DNA from 3 places in the Heyndrickxia sp. MSNUG genome. Region 3 is predicted to be linked to each of the others. Evidence: riboswitches for the same ligand, from Rfam matches in the RefSeq annotation. Region 3 holds a riboswitch; each other region holds the start of a gene.
The links. Region 3 has a riboswitch for cyclic di-GMP ahead of AABM38_RS22425 (HNH endonuclease). Riboswitches for the same ligand answer to the same signal wherever they lie in the genome.
Positions count from the first base shown of each region.

Region 1: linked by a shared signal. The riboswitch ahead of AABM38_RS04690 (DUF5667 domain-containing protein) and the one ahead of AABM38_RS22425 (HNH endonuclease) in region 3 are both predicted to bind cyclic di-GMP.
Region 2: linked by a shared signal. The riboswitch ahead of AABM38_RS20125 (LPXTG cell wall anchor domain-containing protein) and the one ahead of AABM38_RS22425 (HNH endonuclease) in region 3 are both predicted to bind cyclic di-GMP.

Region 1 covers NZ_CP150978.1:946,488-953,825, reverse strand. Annotated here, with positions in the region: gene AABM38_RS04710 (RNA polymerase sigma factor) at 1-174, opposite strand, end outside; gene AABM38_RS04705 (protein kinase family protein) at 492-1,103, opposite strand; gene AABM38_RS04700 (sporulation protein) at 1,198-1,593, opposite strand; gene AABM38_RS04695 (FbpB family small basic protein) at 1,621-1,749, opposite strand; gene AABM38_RS04690 (DUF5667 domain-containing protein) at 2,090-3,355, opposite strand; cyclic di-GMP riboswitch class I at 3,451-3,536, opposite strand; gene AABM38_RS04685 (pirin family protein) at 3,609-4,454, opposite strand; gene AABM38_RS04680 (hypothetical protein) at 4,804-4,953, shown strand; gene AABM38_RS04675 (hypothetical protein) at 5,143-5,283, shown strand; gene AABM38_RS04670 (protein phosphatase 2C domain-containing protein) at 5,276-6,082, shown strand; gene AABM38_RS04665 (DsrE/DsrF/DrsH-like family protein) at 6,293-6,688, opposite strand; gene AABM38_RS04660 (GNAT family N-acetyltransferase) at 6,956-7,338, opposite strand, start outside.
Region 2 covers NZ_CP150978.1:4,003,645-4,010,982, forward strand. Annotated here, with positions in the region: gene AABM38_RS20110 (YugN-like family protein) at 1-258, opposite strand, end outside; gene AABM38_RS20115 (glucose-6-phosphate isomerase) at 498-1,847, opposite strand; gene AABM38_RS20120 (class D sortase) at 2,044-2,706, opposite strand; gene AABM38_RS20125 (LPXTG cell wall anchor domain-containing protein) at 2,766-4,259, opposite strand; cyclic di-GMP riboswitch class I at 4,412-4,504, opposite strand; gene AABM38_RS20130 (iron-containing alcohol dehydrogenase) at 4,752-5,915, opposite strand; gene AABM38_RS20135 (DUF378 domain-containing protein) at 6,115-6,348, shown strand; gene AABM38_RS20140 (ornithine--oxo-acid transaminase) at 6,509-7,338, opposite strand, start outside.
Region 3 covers NZ_CP150978.1:4,471,634-4,478,971, forward strand. Annotated here, with positions in the region: gene AABM38_RS22400 (hypothetical protein) at 1-892, opposite strand, end outside; gene AABM38_RS22405 (hypothetical protein) at 1,311-1,610, opposite strand; gene AABM38_RS22410 (hypothetical protein) at 1,625-2,020, opposite strand; gene AABM38_RS22415 (hypothetical protein) at 2,052-2,915, opposite strand; gene AABM38_RS22420 (HNH endonuclease) at 2,954-3,094, opposite strand; gene AABM38_RS22425 (HNH endonuclease) at 3,027-3,809, opposite strand; cyclic di-GMP riboswitch class I at 3,876-3,966, opposite strand; gene AABM38_RS22430 (GntR family transcriptional regulator) at 4,445-5,209, shown strand; gene AABM38_RS22435 (PTS sugar transporter subunit IIA) at 5,209-5,640, shown strand; gene AABM38_RS22440 (PTS sugar transporter subunit IIB) at 5,653-5,940, shown strand; gene AABM38_RS22445 (PTS ascorbate transporter subunit IIC) at 5,941-7,209, shown strand; gene AABM38_RS22450 (phosphotriesterase family protein) at 7,282-7,338, shown strand, end outside.

The DNA of each region.
Region 1 (7,338 bases), 1.3 Mb from region 3:
CCAAATTTTTAAAAAGACCTCCTGCAAAGCTTCCTCTGCTAAATCATAATCCTGGGTCATTTTATAAAGAAATGAAAAGAGGATTTTTTCGTACCGATCATATAATGTTTCAAGCGCTTCTTTATTTTTAGCCTGGATGCTTTCATAAAGAACACCGTCGGGACTATTCCTCATAAATGGTCTCCTTTTCGTCAATTTACTACTATTATAACGGATTAAGTTTTATAGAAAAAAAAGGAATCGGCTGTGATCCCTTCAATATATAACGATAATAATTAATTTTTGGATTACATTTTGAAGAAAGCTGATTGTATTTTCCAGAAAAAATGAAACTAATATAATTTTATGTATTGTTTTAGGATGGGTCTTTGAAATTTTATCCAAATTCTAATTATAGCTTGGCAATTTTCAGGTGAGAATAAGAGGATTTAGATGCATCTGGCAGGGGAAAAGGTGATAGGCAGCTTCCAACAAACGCAAATGAAAATTAATTAATTAATTGATGGAAGCAGCCCTTTTTTATAAAAGAAAGCAACTAGATTCATTGCATACTGCGGTACTTTTTTCGGAAAGCGCTTATGCCTGTAAAACTTGTAAAAAGCTATTTTCAGGTCATCCCACTGAGAGCATTTTTTAGACTGTCGAAATCGTGCCACATCAATCAGCCGGACATCGCCTTCTGGAGTAACGATGATATTCCTTAAGTGGATGTCAGAGGGGTTCAGACCTTTTTCTCTTGCCAGCTGCAAGGCGTTGTCTACTTCCTTGATATGTTCACTAGCTATTGGGATCCCCTTTACCAAACAATTAAAGAGTGTCGTTCCCTGAACATAATCCATGACGAGATAATTCTTGCCTGATTCATGCATCGCAGGAAAGAATGGATTGCCCTTGAGTTCTTTATAAATCTCTGCTTCCTCAGCAGCAATCCTCTCAAATGGAGGAAAGAAAACCTTCAATACAAGATCCGTTCCACGAATCCTGAATGCAAACGCGCTCCGGCCCTCACCAATCAGCTGCAGCCTCTCATCCTTCTCCGACAGCACCACCCTTGAACCCTTCATCATATAAACAACACTATTTGCTAAATCACCATACCTCACCAATACAATTCCCTCCTCTCACAGGGCCTGCCCCCCGGCACTTTAACGCATTACCTTACTGGGGGTCTGACCCCCAGCGCTTTAATGTGTTAAATTATTTGTCTTTTACTACTTTGATCATGTCTTCGTCCCAACTTTCGACGCCTTGTTCGAAGGTTAGTTTTGTTTTGAAGTGATATGAGATTGCCTTGGTTGTGACGGGAACATCCAGGGGCAGCTTGAATGAAAACGGAACTTTATCTGCTTCTTCTGATCCTATCTTTGTTTCAACCTGAATGGCAGTTGTATCAATGACTTCTTCTGCACCAGTTTTTTCATCTACCATCACGAGGGTGCAGTCAATTTGCTTAAGATGCTGGTCAATCGTTCCGCCTTTAATTAAAAATTGGCCATTCACTGATTCTCCAGGCTTTAAAACATCCTTCTCCAATATAAGGTCAATTTGTGCCGACCCGACGCCAAGCAATGACATATACTTTCTTAATAACATCTGTGATCCTCCATTTTATTTAATGAGCTATTTCTTCGAATTAGCGTATTTCTCATCCAATCGCTTTTCAATCTTTTCCAGCACTTGCTGGTCCATTAAAAGCTCTTCCCTGTTCTTTTTGACCAATTCATTAAATCGCAGTTGTTTTTTCTTCATAATTGTCACACTCCAATACTAAATTTATGTGGCTTATTGTGAAAATGCCTTATCCGAAATAAAAAAACCTTCACCTACGACGGTGAAGGTTTTAAAACAAATAAAGACCTTCACCAATTTGGCAAAGGTCTTGCTAACAACGAATGAATGTTGCCAACAAAGCCGGGAGAAATCTCCGTAATGACGACCTTGTTGTAAAAGCTACTCCCCTTTAGGAGAACTATTTAAATTTATAACTACATCATACATGACATCGTTAAATTCGTCAAATTGAGAGGCTCAAACTGAAGTGTAAAACTCCAGTCCCTTTTAACCTTGATCCTTATAGGCTCAGGCCACTTTACTTTCCGTTCTTCTTATCATTGCCTTTGCCAGTACCTTCATCACTGCTTTTTTCTCCTTGCCCATCATCATCATCTTCTTTAGAATTATCGTTTTTCTTATCTTTAGCTTTCTTAGCTTCCTCTTGCTGCTTTTCCTCGTTCTTCTTAGCCTCTTCACGTTTCTTTTCTTCAGCCTTTTTCGCTTCTTCCTGTTTCTTCTCTTCTTCAGCTTTTTTAGCTGCTTCCTGCTTTTGTTCTTCTGCTTTCTTGGCAGCTGCCGCTTTTTGCTCTTCTGCCTTCTTAGCTGCTGCAGCTTTCTTTTCATCTGCTTTAACTGTTGCCGGCTGGGCAGCAGTCTTTTTCTCAGTGCTCTTTACTGTTTTTACTCCTACTGCTTGTACAGTCGTTTGTTCAACGGAAGCTGTTTCGGCAGTTTCACCTTCTGTTCCAGCATCTTCTGGCTGTTCTGATTCAGTTTCAGTGCCTTCTTCAACCGCGGCATCCCCATCCTCAGCTCCAACTTCACCGGACTCTGTTCCTTCTTCCGTCACTACATCTTCGGCTTCTTCCTCGTCAGAGACTTGTTTCTTTCCAGATGCGAGTCCTTTCATCTGCGAAGGATGAACGCCAAGCTGTTTGGCTGCTTGACCAAAGCCAACCTTTTCTTCTGTATAAATAGCAGAGATTTCCTCAACTGTTTTGCCTGAGGCTTCTGACAGCCAGAAAATCTGTGCGATTTGGCCGTATCCAAGATTCTGCTCACGAAGCTGAGTCACCATTTCCTGATCAAGGTCCTTGACCACATTCGCTACAACCTTAGCCTCTTCCACAGCTTCTTCCAGTTCTTCCTTTAGATCATCTTCTGCATTCTCAGCAAGGTCATCCTCGACTTCTGCAGTATCTGCCAATTCTTCAGTAAGTTCATCTGCACCTTCAGAATCGGTCTTATCTTCCACAATGACTTCCGTCACTTTTTCCTGTGCTTCCTCAAGTGCTGCTAAATAATCATCTAAAGCTTCTTGAACAAACTCATCCTTCTCTTCTTCCGACATCGCCGCTGCTTCTGCAAGTCTCTCGCTGGCAAAATCAAGCAGCAGCTGAGCTTCTTTCTCATCATTAAAGGTTACTAACAGCTTTAATTCCTCAAACAATTGGTCAAAGGTAAATAAAAACTGGTCTGGTGTTGTCCCCGGGTCAGTTGTTTCCATTACCTCATCTGCCGATACAGCTGTACCAAAGGTAAGTACCCCTGTTAAAACAGCTGTTGTTAAAAGTCTCTTCATCTTTTTTCCTCCATTTTAAAAGTTTGAATTAAAATCGATGAAAAATAAAAAAGTGCTGCCCGAAGAACAGCACACACACAACTGCTATGTGAATCTTCGGCAACTGGCTGGCATTGTCTGTCTGACATTAGCCCCTGTAGCTTTGCGTCCCCAGGTTTCCCTGGGTTTGCCTTTATCGGATTTTAATTCTACTATTATCATACTTTTTCGACAGAAAAAAAGAAATAGAAACTTTACATAATTCCCAGAATCTCTACTTCGCTTCTTCCCCGAATCTCCCTTCCTGGTAATCACGGTAAGCCTGACGGATTTCGTCCATTGAATTCATTACAAAAGGTCCGTAGGCAACGACCTCTTCCTTAATGGGTTTCCCTGAATAAACTAATACTTTTGAGCGTTTATTTGCCTTCAGCTGTAATCCGCTTAAGCCATCACCGCCATCGTTGAAGGTTAACGTCGCCGCTGTTGATTTTTTCAGGCTGGTTTCTCCGATACCTGCCATAAGGTCACCAGAAAGAACATATAGAAATGCATTGTACCCCTCTGGAAGCTCGTAAGTGAAGTCAGCTCCTTCAGATAAGCTTATTTCAGCAAGTGCAAAAGGCACTAATGGTTCAAGCGGTCCTTTTACCCCAGCGGTTTCGCCTGAGTACACCTTAACGGAGCCGCCTTTAAACTGGACGATTGGGGCGGTTTCAGAATACACATTCTGATAAGAGGTTTTTGTACTCTTTAGCTCTTTAGGAAGGTTCAGCCATAACTGCAGTGTATGAGCAATGTCGTCATCAACTGCCTCTTCTGCATGTCTCGCTCCAGACCCGGCATTCATATATTGAATATCCCCAGCCTCAAGAATGCTGTGCCCGCCGTGATTATCAATATGTTCAAGCCTTCCGTCTATCACATACGTTATCGTTTGAAAACCACGGTGTGGATGATCGGAAAATGTCCCGCGCTTGAACCAGTCCTCTGCCATCAGGATAAATGGATCCAATTCCCGCCATCTCTGTGGATTTAAAACAAGTCCCATTTGGACATGCGGAAAATCCTTTTCTTCATATTGTACTGTCCAATGATCTTTAATATCTCTTTGGAACATGATTTACCCCTCCTTTGTCGGCCCTGTCCGATTCTTTTTAGTAAACATCATGAGATAGCTAGCTTATTAACTCTTCCATCATATTATAATTTATATTGCTTACTTTTAGTAAGTTAAAGCATGATTGGTTGGTTGTTATAAAGAGTAATGATTAAATTCCAGCCTCCATATCTCAGCTCTCCGTTTTCTCTCTTTAGTAAAATCTATCTTATTCCAACAAATCAAAGTTCGGATAAATAGACTAATAATATAGTTCAAGATGTGGTCGACAATTCAAGTAAGTTTGTCTTCACAAAATAAAGGGTAGTTACTCTTTAAGCAACAATCAAATAATAAGGAGCTGTTATTCATGATACTAAAAAAGAAACTATTAGCAAGCGGGTTGGCACTAAGTGTGATTTTAGGCGGCCTTACAGCATGTGGGGATGGCGTTGACCAGGATAATGGCCCAAGTGATGGCGAACAGCAAGATGAAATGGATGATGAAAACGAAAATTAATAGTCTTATAAAATAAAAAATAAGCAGGGAGCTAAAATAATTATTTTAGCTCCCTGCTTATTTTATTAAGAACCATTGACATCACGTGTTTAAAACTCCCTGGTTTAGGGAGTTTTTTTATAATTATGATATCTTTTAAGCTTACATTATATTATAATTTTAGAAATATTTTGAAAAGGCGTGATTGTAGTGGAGGATTGTTTTGTTGGCAGCAAGCATGCTGGCGTGATTCAAATTTCTGGTTCGATTATCAATCAGCGTGTCAGCCATACTGTTTATGGTGTTTGGCACCCCATGAACCAAAAGGCGGTTTTATATGGATATGAATAAAGTTTATGATTTTAGCTGGGTAGGAAGCCAGAAGACTTTTGTCGATACCATAAGCATTGAACCATTTGGCCAAGTTGTTGTTGGCCGTTACGGAGGGAATTCCTCTGCAGGTCAATACAAGAATGAGGACGCCTGCTTGTTATGGATTGATGAAAAACAAGATTGGGAGTTTGTCATTCTTTTGGATGCCCATAATTCCGCCGAAAGCGCAGAATTGGTTGTCAAAACCTTTGAACATCGAAAAAATGAGATAAAAGATTGTTTATCTCTGCAGCCAGAGCAAGCATTCATAAGCCTGGAAAAAATGGTGCTAAACCTATTTCGCAGCAAAGAATTTATGGCTGAATGCAGTAGAGTTAAAGGAGAAACCGCCTGTTTGATTGCATCAAGGAAAGGCAGATACTGCTGGTGGTTCTCGGTTGGCGACTGTATTTTATATTTACATCATCCTGAGTTAGCCGCCTTCGGTCAGCATCAAGTAAATCAAAGGCAATTCTATGAGTGGATTGGACAGGTGAACACTTTTGAGATGCCGGTCCCCTGCTACAGCACGGGCAGAAAGGAACTGCGGCATGGCATTAACCATCTTTTGCTGACAACAGACGGTTTAATAGAATGCCCTGGGGAACGTTTCTCCAATCCGCAAGACATTTTCCAGGTTTTCTCGAATTCTTCTAATGTAGAAAGTGTAGGGACTTTATTAAAAGGAATTCAGGAAAACAATGTTCGTGATAGTACGACAATTGTGTCCTGGATGGTGAATGTAACCGAGAAAGCTACGTTGGCCAGCAATCAGTAAAATCTCATACATACAGGGGTTCATTCGGGTAAAAACATTTCAAGAAAAATAAAACGGCCTTTTCCCAATAGAATATGGGAAAAGGCCGCACATGAGATTGTTCTTTCGGTCTATTTTAAAGGATATGGGTACTCTGGTTCTGTTTTAACAAAGGTACCTCATTTTATTCTCGTTACAATAGCAACAAAGATTACAAAAAGAGTTAAAAACTTAGAAAGTCAAAGTAACATCTGCATCTGTTGCAAACTCTAGGAATGTTACAGCTCCGCCTACTTCAATTCCATCAACAAAAGCTTCTTTTTCAAGTCCCATTACATCCATTGTCATTTGGCAGCCAATGAACTTAACGCCCATTTCTACAGCCATTTCAACTAATTCTGGAATAGCAGGAACGTTGGCCTTGGCAAAACCTTCTGCAAAATGTTCTTTTCCTTCAGGCATCGGAAGCTGCTTGTATGCTTCCTTATGGATTAAATTCAAGCCTTCAAATGTAAAAAACACAGCTACTTCCTGATCAGTTGCAGCCGCCGCTGTTGCGATATTAAATACTTTATAAGCATCAAATAAGCCACCATTACTTGCGATAATTGCTACTTTTTTACTCATTATTATTCCTCCTTATATTTAAAAATCATTCCTGATATTATTCAGGGATAAATTTAGTCTTGATGAACCATTTATACCATTACCCCTATTGGTATAATGATAACCTAAAAAAGAAGTGAGGTCAATCCTGTTTTTGTGTCTGTTTCTCTGTTTTTCTGAAAATCCTGCTCAAGTAAGCGGCAGACTTAAACAAGAGTTTTGACAGGGATTTTTATTGCAAAACAATCATTCTGTGATCAAGCTGTGGTTCTAGGTTCGTTCATCCCGCTATTGAAGTTTTTTCGTCATAATAAAATTAATAAACTCCATTCCTCTTACCCGCTTGTTTTGCTTTTTCACCTCAACGTATCCTTTTGAAAGAAAAAAGTTCACGGCTGTCATGCTGGCTTCTGTAGTCAGCTCCTCATATCCCTTCAAGCATGCAACTGATTCCAGTTTTTTTAAAATCGCTGAACCAATGCCTCTCGCTTGATAGTTTTTATGTGTGTATAAGAGATCAATTTCCCTCTCGGAGTTAAGGTTCCCGAAACCTGCCAATACCCCATCCACCTCAGCTGCCAATGCAAAACTGTTTTTTAGCCTGCTGTCTAAACTTTCTATACTGGAAAAGCTATTAGCCCAGATTCCGCATTGCTCTTGTGTATAATCTC
Region 2 (7,338 bases), 470 kb from region 3:
TCCTCGCTGGTACTTATGTGAAAGAAGAATGGGCCGCTGCAATTGAACTGTACAGCCACGTGAATCAAGCTGGCCATCGATAGCTTTAAAGGGAATTCTCAAAAATTGATAACCAACCTCGTCATCGATTTTATAATCAAATGCTCCATGGTCATAATCCCAGTTTCCGCCAATCGTATAACCAAGAGGTTTAAGCAGCTGTTCCAATTTAAAAAGGTCAAAGTGTTTGCCTTCAAGTTCAGATGGAATTTCAATCACAGGATGTTCCGCCTTTCTGTGCATTTTAAGGTTAGTTTTAACCAAAATGGAGTATTTCATTATGGGATTTTTGATTAGGAGCTCTGGAAGGAATGCTTAAAAAATGCCAGCTTCCGGAGAATCCTCTATTCTTGCGGGAAATGCGGTTTTTTTCGGAGAATAATTGTGCGGTTTGCTGAAATGACTTCGTATATACCATAAAAAGGAGTACCCCAAAATGAGGTACTCCTTTTTATCATTTATTTAAGTCGCTTTTCGAGTTCTGCTTTCTTTTCCTCAAAGCCTGGTTTGCCAAGCAATGCGAACATATTTACTTTGTATGCTTCAACACCTGGCTGGTCGAATGGATTTACTCCCAGAAGGTAGCCGCTCATTGCGCATGCTTTTTCAAAGAAATAAACAAGGTAGCCAAATGTGTACTCATCCAGCTGTGGAATTGTAAGCACAAGGTTTGGAACGCCGCCGTCTGTATGGGCTAGCATTGTACCTTCAAATGCCTTGTTGTTTACAAAATCAACTGTTTTGCCAGCAAGGTAGTTCAAGCCGTCAAGATCGCTGTCAGCTTCCTCAATCACCATTTCATGGCGAGGCTTCTCGACCTTGATGATGGTTTCAAACAAGTCGCGTCGGCCTTCTTGTACATATTGTCCAAGAGAGTGAAGATCGGTAGAGAAGTTTGCTGAAGAAGGATAAATTCCCTTCTGGTCTTTCCCTTCACTTTCGCCGAACAGCTGCTTCCACCATTCAGAGAAGTACTGAAGTGATGGTTCATAGTTAATTAGCATTTCGATTGTTTTGCCTTTATTGTAAAGAGCGTTACGGACTGCAGCGTACTGGTAAGCAGCATTTTCTTCAAGCTCGGACTTGCTGAAGTCTTCCATAGCCTGCGCTGCACCCTTCATCATCGCTTCGATGTCTGAACCACTGACAGCGATTGGCAGCAAGCCTACTGCAGTCAATACTGAGTAACGGCCGCCGACATCATCAGCAATCACAAATGATTCATAGCCTTCTTTATCAGCAAGAGTTTTCAATGCACCGCGTGCTTTGTCTGTTGTCGCGTAGATGCGTTTGCGAGCTTCTTCCACACCGTATTTCTCTTCAAGAAGCTTGCGGAAGATACGGAAGGCAATCGCAGGCTCAGTTGTTGTTCCAGACTTGGAGATGACATTGATCGAAAAGTCTTTGCCTTCTAAAAGATCCATCACGTCTGTCATATAGCTGGAGCTAATGTTATTACCAATAAAGATGATTTGCGGAGTCTTGCGCTTCTCTTTTGAAAGAGCGTTATAAAAGCTGTGCTGCAAAAATTCAAGTGCCGCACGAGCACCCAAGTATGATCCGCCGATTCCAACAACAAGCAATACATCAGAATCGCTTTTGATTTTTTCAGCAGATTTCTGGATGCGTGAGAATTCTTCTTTATCATAGTTCACAGGCAGGTCGATCCACCCTAAAAAGTCACTGCCCGCACCCGTTTTTTCGTGCAATGAATGATGGGCTACTTTTACAAAATCCCTTAAATATGTAACTTCGTGTTCACCAAAAAAGCTTAGCGCCTTTGAGTAATCAAAACGAACATGTGTCATGTCTGATCCTCCATTTAATTGTATTCTCTACCACTTTAACGAAAGCTCCACCAAGAATCAAGAATCACACTAAAGTGTAAGCGTGACCAATTGTGAAATATTTTTAAAATTTCACGACTTCGTTATTTTTTTCCTTGTTGAATGTTTTTAACCCCCTGAAAAAACAATAGTCCGGGAAGTCACCCGGACATGCAGATTAAGGCATTTTCGCCTTGATGATTAATCTGTGCGTAGCTGTATCAATTGGCGTGCAGGTAATAAGAGTCAGTGTTTTTTCATCATCGCTGCCCATAAGCACGGATACATCATTCGGTTCGACGACTAATGTTTCGTAAACCTCATATTGATAGGTTTGGTCCTTGTCCTTTACCGTCACTAAATCCCCTGTGGCGATTTCATCCAGACGGTTGAACATTTTGCCATAAGCTCTGCTGCGATGGGCGGCAATCGCGGTATTACCGGCGTTTCCCGGTAGTGCCGTTCCTTCCAGCAGACCGGCTCCAATCGCCATGTTAGCCATGGAAGCCCCGTTCAATACCGGAAGCCTTAGATTAATTTTATCGATTTCGATAACACCAACCATTCCAGGATTCACTTTTTGTTTTTCTTCGTTTTTTTTCTCTTCCTGATTCATAATAGGCTTGGCTGATTCAACAGTTTCCGCCTTCGTTTCGATGCTGAACACCTCTTCCAGGCTGCCAAGGCTCTCTGCTGCTTCATTTTCATTAAGGGAGTTATTTTCCCACTTGTCCATCATTTGTTTCTGGCTGTAGGATGTATATAAATCCTTCATCGCAGGATAAAAGAAAATTGAAAACCCGGTCAGGATTAAAAATATCGAAAATACCTTTTTCACCATTTTCACCTCAGATATAAATAAAGAGAGGAATTTCTTCCTCTCTCAAGTTTTTTTCACAATTAATTCTTCAATGGATTTTTGATCCTTAACATAACTCCTCCTGCTGCAATCAAGAAGCCGAGGATATAGTAAGGCATCCGGCTGCTTTCACCCGTTTGCGGAAGAACATCGCCGCCAACCCAGCCTTGTGAACCTGTCGATCCTCCAGGTGTATTTCCTGAGCCGGAGTTCTTCATAGGAACTGGCGATGCGCCTTCATTTGTTTCTTCACCGACGATCTCTCCTTGCATGCTCCAATTTACTTTAAGAGTTAGAACCTGATTTTCCAGGTGAACCATTTCTTCAGATAATTGTGTTAAGGGGATGACCTTTGTCTGCCCATTGCTTGTTAATTCGAGTCCTTTCAGCATATCCATTTTCGCTTCTTCTGTTAAATGGATTGTCCAAACATGATTCACAAGCTTAAACTCAATACGTTTCCCATTCATCATTATTACTGCAGCACTGTCAATTTTGCCCTTGCTGTCATCGATCATTAAGCTTAATGTCTTGAATGTGTTTTTCAGAGGGATATCACATTTTTCCATCCAGTAGTTGATCGTTCCTTCTGCCTCTACTCCAATCTTAAGGTCGCTTACAGGTACAACGAGCTCACCGCCGCTGGTAAAAACAATTTTAAATGCAGTGATGTCTTCCGTTACAAATTCTCCGCCATCCAGCAATTTGAAGAGTGGTGATTTACCTGGATGGGTCATTTCCTTCCATTCGCCTTTAATCTCTACAAATACTTTTGCCGCTGGGCTTATACAGTCCTTTACATGCAGATGGATTTGAGTGCTTTTATTTGCATCCTTATCAGGTGCAGTTTCTCCACTATCAGGCAGGTCACAATTTTCAAGCCAATAGTTGATTGTCCCTTCTGCCTCGACACCCACTTTAATTTCACTAACAGGAACTACCAGTTCTTCTCCACCTTCAAAAACAAGCTTAAAAGCCGTAACATCATCCTTAACAAATTCTCCACCATCCAGCAATTTGAAGAGTGGTGAGCTTCCTGGATTGGACATTTCCTTCCATTCGCCTTTAAGTTCAACAAAAACACTTACAGTTGGATTTACACAATCCTTCAGATGCAAATGAATTTGCGTACTTTTATTTGTATTCACTACTTTTTCCGATACTGTTTCTACCTTCGTTTTTGTTTCTTTCTCATTTTTTGCTATTTCAACTGTTTGATCATTCTCAACCTTCGTTTCAGCTTTTTCTTTATGATCAGCTTGCTGAATCTGTGCAGCTTCTTTTTTCACAGCTGAGTTTCCTTCAGTATTGTTATTATTCGAGTTTGCTGTATTTTCATTTTGAGCCTTTGGTTTAGCCGCTTCTGTTTGAGCTTGATTGCTCTTCTTTTTGGAATCAACCTGAGATGATTGTTTGCTGTTTTTTACAGTCTGACTTTCGGCGCTGCCAGCTGCAAATGCCCCAGTTACAGGCAGGCTAATGAATAACAAAAGCATCAAGGATAATAGAATGGACACATGTTTTATAGGTTTCAACTGTTTAATCCCCTTTTCATAGTTTTTTCTCATTATTAATTGCATCATAAATAAACTGAATATTCAGTTATTTTACTGGAAATTTCGCCTCTCTTTCGATAATATTTTGCGATTTTTTGACAAAAAAAGCCGCCAGGACAAATTTCTTAATCCATGGCGGCTGGACGATCATAGCTGCCTAATTAGGCTGCCTTAGACTCCTGGCTTTGCGTCCCAGCTTTTCAGCTGGTTTGCTATTTGCATGGGCGGTGACGACACTTTATGTAAAATATCCCTTTAGCTCCATTGTCTTATAGTTAGAGAATTACCACAGTTAACCATATCGTTAAACATTTAGACCTAGAAATATTTTTGGTAAATTTTTCTTTAGTTTCATTTTTCAACCGAGAACAGTGATAATATAAGTGTTTTAATTATTTATAAAGATGGATCGATATTAGTATTCTCCTAGTTAAATGAAAAAGGACCCAGTTTACTGGGTCCTTTTGACTTTTATAAAGACTTGCGATAAATTTCCACCACATCTTCGTGGGTCAATTTTGTGAAGTTGCCAAATTCTCCATTGACCATTGCTTTATCTGCCATTACTTCAATCTTGCTGTCATCGATATCATAATCTGCAAGTCGGGATGGTGCTCCGATGCTTGACCAGAATTCACGCAGCTTTTCGATTCCTTCAAGACCGGCTTCTTCGTCTGTCTTACCTTCAGGATCCACGTTGAAGACCCTGACAGCCATTTTTTTGAAGCGTTCTGGTTTTACCTTCAAATTGTGCTTCATCCAATTCGGGAACAGGATAGCAAGTCCTCCGCCATGCGGAATGTCATAAACTGCTGAAACTGCATGTTCGATGTTATGAGTAGCCCAGTCACCGCGGTAACCCATTGATAGCATACCGTTCAGTGCCATTGTGCCTGCATATAAAATAGTTGCGCGATGCTCGTAGTTTTCAAGATCAGCCAGAAGCTTTGGCGCTGTTTCCATGACAGTCAGCAGCAGGGATTCGCACATGCGATCCTGGAACTCAGTGTTCTCAGTCAAATGGAAATAATGTTCAAACACATGAGACATCATATCGACGATTCCGTAGATTGTTTGGTCTCTTGGTACAGTAAATGTATTCACCGGGTCCAGAATGGAGAACCTTGGGAACGTCACTGGGCTGCCCCAGCCGTATTTTTCATTCGTTTCCCAATTCGTGATAACCGAACCTGCATTCATTTCAGAGCCTGTTGCAGCAAGAGTCAACACCGTACCGAATGGAAGTGCAACGGAAGCGAACGCCTTCTTTGTCACAAGGTCCCATGCATCGCCATCATATTTGGCACCGGCAGCGATTGCTTTAGTACAGTCAATAACACTCCCGCCGCCTACCGCAAGCAGGAATTCAATTCCTTCTTCCTTGCAGATTTGGACGCCCTTACGGACAGTAGATATTCGTGGATTAGGCTCAACACCTGAAAGCTCAAACACCTCTGCGCCAATTTCTTTTAAAAGTTTTAGGACCGAATCATAAAGCCCATTTCTCTTTATGCTTCCGCCGCCATATACAAGAAGAACTTTTTTGCCATATTGAGGCACTTCATTCTTCAATTCCTCAAGTTGGCCTTTGCCAAAAATCAATTTAGTTGGATTATAAAATGTGAAATTATCCATTTGAATCACCTTCCTTATCGCCCATTATGTTCTTTTTTTAAAAGCAATGCAAAAGAATTGCACTTCTTAATGTTCTCCAATGTGCTATAAAAAGTTACAGTTTTTTTTACCAGAATAATGTTTAAATGGCAGAGATGAATAATATTGTTACTGCTGAATCAACCTAAATACGAATCCATATTTTAAGGAGGAAACATCCATGAGTGGTATTCAAAGAATTGCATTGGTCCTTACGATTATTGGTGCTATTAACTGGGGCTTAGTCGGATTCTTCCAATTTGATCTTGTTGCAGCAATCTTCGGAGGTCAGGACGCAGCATTGGCCAGAATAGTATATGGCTTAGTAGGACTTGCGGGTTTAATCAATCTAGGACTTCTTTTCGCTCCAAGCGAAGAAGAAGAAAGAGCAGCAGAACCAAGGGCCACAAGATAATTTTAAAGAAAAATCACCGATTGGCGAGCGCTTAAGGCCAAAACAGAGTCGTAGCTGCCCTTATGCATTAGGAAAGCATAAATTACGAAAAAAATTTATGCTTTTCTATTAGCCAAGAAAAAACCCGTCCGGATATTGGACGGGTTTTCGTATGTGTTTTTTACGATAAAACCTTCTTGATACGCTCAATTGCCCAGTCCAAGTCTTCCTGGCTGATCACAAGGGGCGGGGCGAAGCGAATGACAGTGTCATGTGTTTCTTTGCATAGCAAGCCTTCCTCTTTTAAATCCTCACAATATTTACGGGCAGGCTCTGTCAATTCAACACCGATGAAAAGTCCTCGGCCGCGGATATCTTTTATCATAGGGTTATCGATTTCACGAAGCTTGCTGATAAAATATTCACCAAGTTCAAGCGACCGTTCAGCCAGCTTTTCGTCAATCAATACGTCAAGTGATGCAAGCGATACAGCGCAAGCCATTGGATTGCCTCCAAATGTGGATCCATGTGAACCTGGGTTGAAAACACCTAGTACATCACTGTCAGCAACTACACAGGAAATCGGGAATACTCCGCCGCCCAGGGCCTTGCCTAGAATATACATATCAGGCTCGATGTCTTCCCACTCACACGCAAACATTTTTCCTGATCTAGCAAGTCCTGCCTGGATTTCATCCGCAATAAACAGTACATTGTTTTCCTTACACAAATCAAATGCAGCACTCATGAAGCCTTCTGGCGGAATGACAATCCCAGCCTCTCCCTGGATTGGTTCAATTAAGAACGCAGCAGTGTTAGGAGTGATTGCCGCCTTCAATGCTTCAAGATCTCCATAAGGAATCAATTTAATTCCTGGAAGCATCGGCCCAAAGCCCCGCTTATATTCAGCTTCAGAAGACAACGAAACCGCTGTCATTGTCCGGCCATGGAAATTACCGATACAAGCGATGATTTCAGCCTGGTCTTCAGCTACACCTTTAACATCGTAAG
Region 3 (7,338 bases):
AGTAATTATTCAAAAGAAAATATTGTAAGTTTTCATGAAAAAGTTGCAATAATTCCTTTGCCCATACTGTATTCTTAACAATCAAGGGAGATTCACCTTCATTTAATACTAGAGCTTCTAAAACAGCCATTTTTGAATAAATTGAAGGCATAATATCTATTGAAGTGTTGTAACTTGGATCTTCTATAAAAAACTCTATAGGAGCCATAGAATCGTTGTTGAAGAATACATTGATTCCTAAGCCATTGAATCTACTATTCTTTACTTGTCTATCAGGACTTCTATATGTATGATTAATACTTGATTTTACTTCTGCTAGACCTATGACATTTAAGAATTTATCAATTATGATAAAGTCAGGAGACGGTGCCCTATTAGATGTCCCAACTTTTAAGATTCCATGTTCTTGTACATTATCAATCTGAGCCAACAATAACCTTACTAAACCTTCTCCATATCCCCCTGATATTTTCCCTTTTTTTTCTGGTAAAATTCTGCTAACCAATCTTTTGTTTGTAAAGAGTACTCCATTTTCCACAACTAGGGGATGCTGATTTAGTATATTTATATAGGGATGAACTTCTCCAGTAGCCATAATTTCATTAAGCAACCCAAAGTAATCACTTAATAGAAAAACTAAGTTATTATGTATCTCTAGATATCTACTTCTATCATAACTCGTAGCCCTTAACCTAAAGTACGTCCTGTTTGCAAGTTTATATGCATCATTAAGATAACTATTAATATCAAGATGTGTTAAGTTAGAATTTAATGAACTAAGATTCTTCTTAACCATTTGATGTAATTTGCTACCCGCTGTAAATGTTTGATGTGATATTGCTGATGCAATAGTAAAATCCATAGTTTTTGCAGGGCTGCTCAGACTAGACATATAAATCTTCTCACCTCATCTTAATTATTTCGAAAGGACGCGAAACTCGGAGACGGTTCTTCTGCTTGACAAAATAACATAGTAATATTCAATATTTTTTTGGTATCCTCCTATTCTACTTTAGTTTAGCAGTCACATATGTATTGAAAAAAATTGAAAAGAGCTCAGTTTCTAGTTCACTTTATTTCGAGTACAGAATGGGACATTAGAACCGTCTGTTTCGGATCTTTTTCTCTCTTCAAGTTTGCCAATTCCACCAGAGTTATTTAATAACTAAATGTAATAAGCCTTAAGAAAAAAAAGCTTAATGACGAATTCCCGCAAAACTTCTCGTCTTTTATTTCGACTCCCGAACGTGACACTAGAACCTTCCCGGTGTCTGCGCTATTTGGAACGCAAGAACCGTCCCCATGTTCCACTAAATACTGTTCATTTCCAACATTAACTTTTGAATAGCTTCTTGATCGTCATTTTTAATGGCTTCTTCTAGTTGCCCGTTTAATAATTGCAGCTGGTTGTTTTGTTGTTTGTTTTGCATTTCTTGATTGAACTTGTCTTTGTCGGCTTGCAGGATGGTGTATATTTGTTGTTCTTTGGCCAGGATGGCTGCTCGTTCTGCTTCTTCCTGTTTTATTGTTGCGTTCAGTTCTTCTGCTGCTTGTTTTAATGTTTCTTTGATGATTTGTTCAGCTTGTTCCCATTCTTCTTTTGAGGACATGATTTTCACTCCTATTAGTCAATATAACTCTTTATAGGCTGAAGGCCCTCAAGTTTTACATCCTGCATTTTGTTATCCAGTCCATCTAGCGGGTTTTTGTTATAGACATTCATCATTAAATTAGATGCAAGCGTCACAAGCTGCATATTATTTTCCTGCAGTCCCTTTTCAAGTACCTTATCTGCAGAGCTATACAATCGTTCACGTTCTGCGAAACTTTTTTCCATGAACTTTTCAAACTTGTCTCTTTCCAGCTCAATCTTAAGGGTGATGGCATTGAGGCATGAAATCAGGCGTTGCCTTTCGGTTTCTTCCACTTCTTTTGCCTTCAAGTAACTTGTCGCCGAATTAATCGTTTCTGTTACAACTGATGCGATATCCAATGGGCTAAAAACATTCTTTACACTCATTATGACTTCCCCTTTTTATTTGAAGTTTCCACTATAATTGTCGGACTAATTGCTCTAACTGTTTAGTCAGTTCCTGATATTGAGTAGTAATGACAGCCTCGTCCTGAAGAAACTGTGTCGTAAGAGTTTTTTCCAGCATCCTGATGATTTCGATCGCTTGCTCTGCATCCTGGACGTCCGATTCATCGGTAAAATCTGAAGCTAATAATTCTTCCGTATGCTTCATTTTTTCTTTAAGAGGACGATACAAGCGTTCAATCAGCGAACGTTCTTCGTAGATGCTTTGTTCAACAAAGGTCAAGTTCGTTTTCAATACTCTTAGTCTTCCACACTCTAATTCCAGCTTTGCCTTTATTTTTTTCGCTTCCTGCAAATAGGAATCTGCCTGTTTCACACGTGTTCTTTGCTGGATTAAATCCATGCCAATAACCCCGCCGACAAGTCCTACACCCAATGTACCGATCACCGCAGCGGCTGCAGGCATGAAGGGATTGCTATCCTCAGTATGTGAGGAATAAAAATCCTTCCTTCTTAAATGATAGTCTGTTATATATTTCTCCACCGTTGCTCCGTATTGACTTTTAATCTCTTCATACAATTTCTTTTTATAGACGTAATGATCGTCAATCAACGTTTCAACACAAAGTATTTCTGTGTGAACATCATCAAACAACCCATCATACTTCCTTTGTGCCTTATACAGGATCTCTCCTGCCTCACTATTTTTTTCATAAGATGTTTTATAATCGCTGTTGCCTTTAATCACCATTTCTTTAAAGCCGTCCGTCATCAATTCGGTAAACTCTTTTCTTCCATCACTTAGAATCTGCCCTAATTCTTTTCCTGAATCTGTGAAGATTTTACCTACTTCGAAAACATTCCTAAAGAAACCCATCACACTGCCCCTTTTGGCTCAATTTTGCTTTTTCTAACTTATCTATACTCACTCCCGCCACCCCAAAGTTCACGGCCTCCGGTATGTCCCACGCTTGCATGTGTTTCCCGGTCAACTAATTGCAGGACTCCTGGCTCTTCCATTGTGATGCCAAGTGTATCCTTCTGGATTATCTCCATTGGACAAAGATTCAATGTCAGCTTCGTTCAAGCCTAGCTCTTCAGCTAATTCTGGATCTCCTTGAATATCCTCATATAACTCATAGTTTGCATATGTAAAATGGATATAATCGCTTCTCAGATACATGTCTTCCTCTATTTCCACTTCATATTCACTATCGAAAACTGGGAAGGAATCAGTAACGGTTTCTCCATTAGGTAGTTCAATCGTTTTGGTCTCGAATGGTATATCTTCACCTGATAAATCGGAACCTGTCTCCTCCGCATCAGCAATATCGACTCCATCTATAATATCAACAACTCCTACAGCCAATGCTCCTATGGCAACCGTTTTAGCGATGGATATGGCTCCTTTTTTAACACGGTCATGATCTCCATCGATAAAACCGCCAATGACTTCACCGCCATTATGGACCGTGTGTTTAGCAGTTTGGTAGACTCCCTTCGCAGTCCTTCCGACAGCACTTCCGATATCATTCAAGCCCTGATCACGCTGCGCGGGATTGTCATTGATGATTCCCGCAACCGTCCCAACAGCTCCATCAGCAGCTTGTCCAACTGTAGTTCCAGCGAACTCCGAGGCTTTTCTGACTCCTTTTCCGATGTCCTCGATCACATCTGATCCAGTTAACTCCCCAATAACCTGGATTGGTCCTCCAACTACCATCCCAGCGGTTTTGCCCGCATATTTACCAAACGTCTTAAGAAAGCTCATGCCATTAACCCCTCCCGGATAATAAAAAAACTATGACAAAAAGCCATAGTAAGAGGTTCTCTAAACTATGGAAACCTGACGATCATAGCACACCTCAGCATGCCTTAGACTCACGGCTTTGCGTCCTCCCCTTTCGAGAAGTTTGCCTTTTTCATAGTATTTGATTTGGAATTATTTACATATCAAGTATATAGGTCTTTGGCACCGTGTGTAAAGTACCTACTAAATCTCGTAGAAATTTAAAATACATAGAATTTAAAAGGAATTATTATTCAGTAAAATGGAATATAATTTCCCGTGTTGTATAAATAAAGGAAAAAAACACGATGAGCAGGTAATAACCCACTCATCGTCCTTTTTTCCGTAAAACTTCTGAATGTCTACTATAAGAACCGGGCCATTTTCTCTCAGGGTACATCCCCGCGCTTCCACCAAAAAAGGAACACGAGTAGAACACAGGGACGGTTCCCGCGTTCCTAAAAGGAACAAGAGAACCGTCCCCATGTTCTTCTAAAAGGTTATAATCTTTGTCTGAATAAAAAAAATAATTGACACAATTCATTATAATGTTAATATTTAATTAACTAATTATCATATAATACATCATAATCTTTAAAAAGAAGGTGATAATCATTTTGCGGTTAGATAAAAACCTAAAGATGCCTCTTTATAAGCAATTAAAGGATGCTCTTATGGAGTATATTGAGGAAAACTTAAAGGAAGGCGACGCTCTTCCGATTGAGTCAGAAATTGAGAAACTATTTGGTGTCAGTCGTATTACCGTCAGAAAAACAATTGAGGAACTTGTCAATGAAGGTGTAGTCACGAAGACTCAAGGAAGGGGAACCTTCGTACAGTCGAAAAACATCGTCCAAAAAGCTGGTAATATCACTAGTTGGACTGAGGAAATGCGTGTAAAAGGGAAACATACTGAAACTAAAAATATGATGATTTATGAAATTGAGCCATCGAAGAAAATAGCTGCAGAGTTGCAGCTGGCCAAAGGAGAAAAGGTTATTTGCCTGAAGCGTTTGCGTTGTGCAGACGGAGAACCTATTTCAATCCTGATTAACTACTTCCGCTCAAAATTCACACCTGGTTTCATGGAAAATGGTCTGATGAAGGAATCTCTTTATGAAGTACTTGAGGAAGATTACGGTATCCATCTCGAACAAGCACATGAAAGAATCAAGGCTAGACTGTCCACCGATTTAGAAGCATTGGAATTAGGAATCTCTCCGGATTCAGCTATCCTTCATATCACCCGGGTTTCCTATTTACCTGATGGAACCCCATTCGAGATGGTTGAAATGGCTAACAGATCTGATCGTTATGAATATGATATTGATTTAGTTGGCAGAAACAAATTAAAGACATTTAACACGGAAGGAGAGTCCTGATGCTGACCATAAACAAAAACCTCATCCAATTAGACGTTGAGGCAGCAACCGCTGAAGAAGCCATTCGTGCAGCAGGTAAACTATTGGCTGATGAAAACAAAGTGGAGGAGCGCTATATCGATGCAATGGTAAAAGGCTTCGAGGATGTAGGTCCTTATATTGTTTTAGCTCCTTCCATTGCGATCCCTCACGCCAGACCGGAGCATGGCGTCCTTGAACAAGGCTTTTCCCTGGTGCGCCTGAAGAACCCGGTAGCATTCGGCCACCCAACAAATGATCCTGTTCAATTAGTTTGCGCTATTTGCGGCACTGACGCCACCAGCCATATAGGCATGCTGCAAACAATTGCAGCTGTATTAGGGAACAAAGAGAAACTGGAAGTGATATTAACATCCAATAATGAAGAAGAAATTTTATCAATTTTAAACTAAGGAGTGGGGAAAATGAGAATTGTGACTGTATGCGGAATGGGCTTTGGAACATCACTAATGCTGTTGATGGAGGTTCAGGCAATCGCCAAGAAACATGGGTATGATGTTGATGGTGAAGCTGTAGATTTGGGTTCAGCCAAGGGTAAAGCCTGTGACTTTATGGTCACCTCCAGTGAAATTGCATCTGAGTTAAGCAGTGAATCTGTTGAAGTAGTCTCCATTAATAATCTATTAGATAAGGAAGAAATAGAGCAAAAGGTCATGCCCGTTATTGAAAAAATTGCTAAAGGGGTGAAATAGATGCTGGATTTCATTGTATCTATTTTAAGTAACCCTGCCATTATCCTCGCCCTTATTGCCGCTTTAGGATTAATAGCTCTGAAAAAGTCTACCTCCGATGTCATTAAAGGTACCTTAAAAACAATCTTTGGTTTCTTAATTCTTCAGCAAGGTGCCGGAATTATTGTAAACGCTTTAATACCTTTCAGTACGATGTTTACCGAAGCATTTGGACTAAAGGGTATTGTAGCCGAAGATAATGCTCTCGTTGCAGCAGTACAACAAGTTTTAGGAAAAGAAACAGCCCTAATTCTTGTATTCTCATTCCTAATCAATCTAGTAATTGCAAGATTGACTAAATGGAAGTATATCTTCCTTACTGGCCATATGATGTTCTCATTCGCAGGTACAATGGCGATCGTTTTCCATCAAATGGGATTATCATCAACTATGACCGTCATCCTTGGCTCAATTATACAAGGTATCTCAATGGTATTATTCCCTGCCATATCTCAGCCATTTGTCCGTAAAATAACTGGAAATGATCATGTTGCCTTCGGTTTCTGGGGCAGCTCATGGATCAGCTTGTCTGGATGGGTAGGCGGAAAATTAGGGAACAAAGAAAAGTCTTCTGAAGATGTAAAAGTTCCTAAGTCACTCGATTTCTTAAAAGATATGAGTGTATTAATGGGTATTGTCATGATCGTCATCTATGTTGTTACTTCGCTCTTTGTAGATCCAGCAAAAATGGCGGAAATAGCTGGCGGGCAGAACGCGATTCAGTTCTCTATCATGTCCGCACTAACATTTGTTGTTGGTATTTTAGTATTACTTCAAGGTGTCCGTATGTTTTTAGGAGAAATAGTCCCTGCTTTTAAAGGGGTAGGTGAAAAGATTGTTCCTGGAGCTAAGCCTGCGTTAGATGTCCCAATCTTCTATTCATTCGCACCAATCGCAGTAACACTAGGCTTCTTGGCTGCATTGATTGGCAGCTTATTGGTAACAGCTATTTCTAGCATATTGCCAGTCGTCGTTTTACCTTCTGTTATTGGTCTATTCTTCATGGGCGGGGCAGCAGGAGTATTCGGAAATGCAACTGGCGGCAGACGCGGAGCCATTATTAGTGGATTCTTCTTAGGCGTCAGCTGGACATTGCTAATTGCCCTTGCCTACCCTCTTGTGGATGTTACAAAATATGGCGTTGAAGGATTATGGTTTGCTTCTCCGGATGCAATCATCGTGGTGATCCTTATTCGTCTGGTTGGCATGCTGTTCGGAATTCAAATTTAATTTTAATGCCCGTAGAGGAAAGAGCGAAAATTCTTTCCTCTCACTATTTAAATAATATAATCAGGAGTGATGATAATGGGTAAAGTTCGTACCGTTTTAGGAGATATTGATGCAAAAGATTTAGGTTTC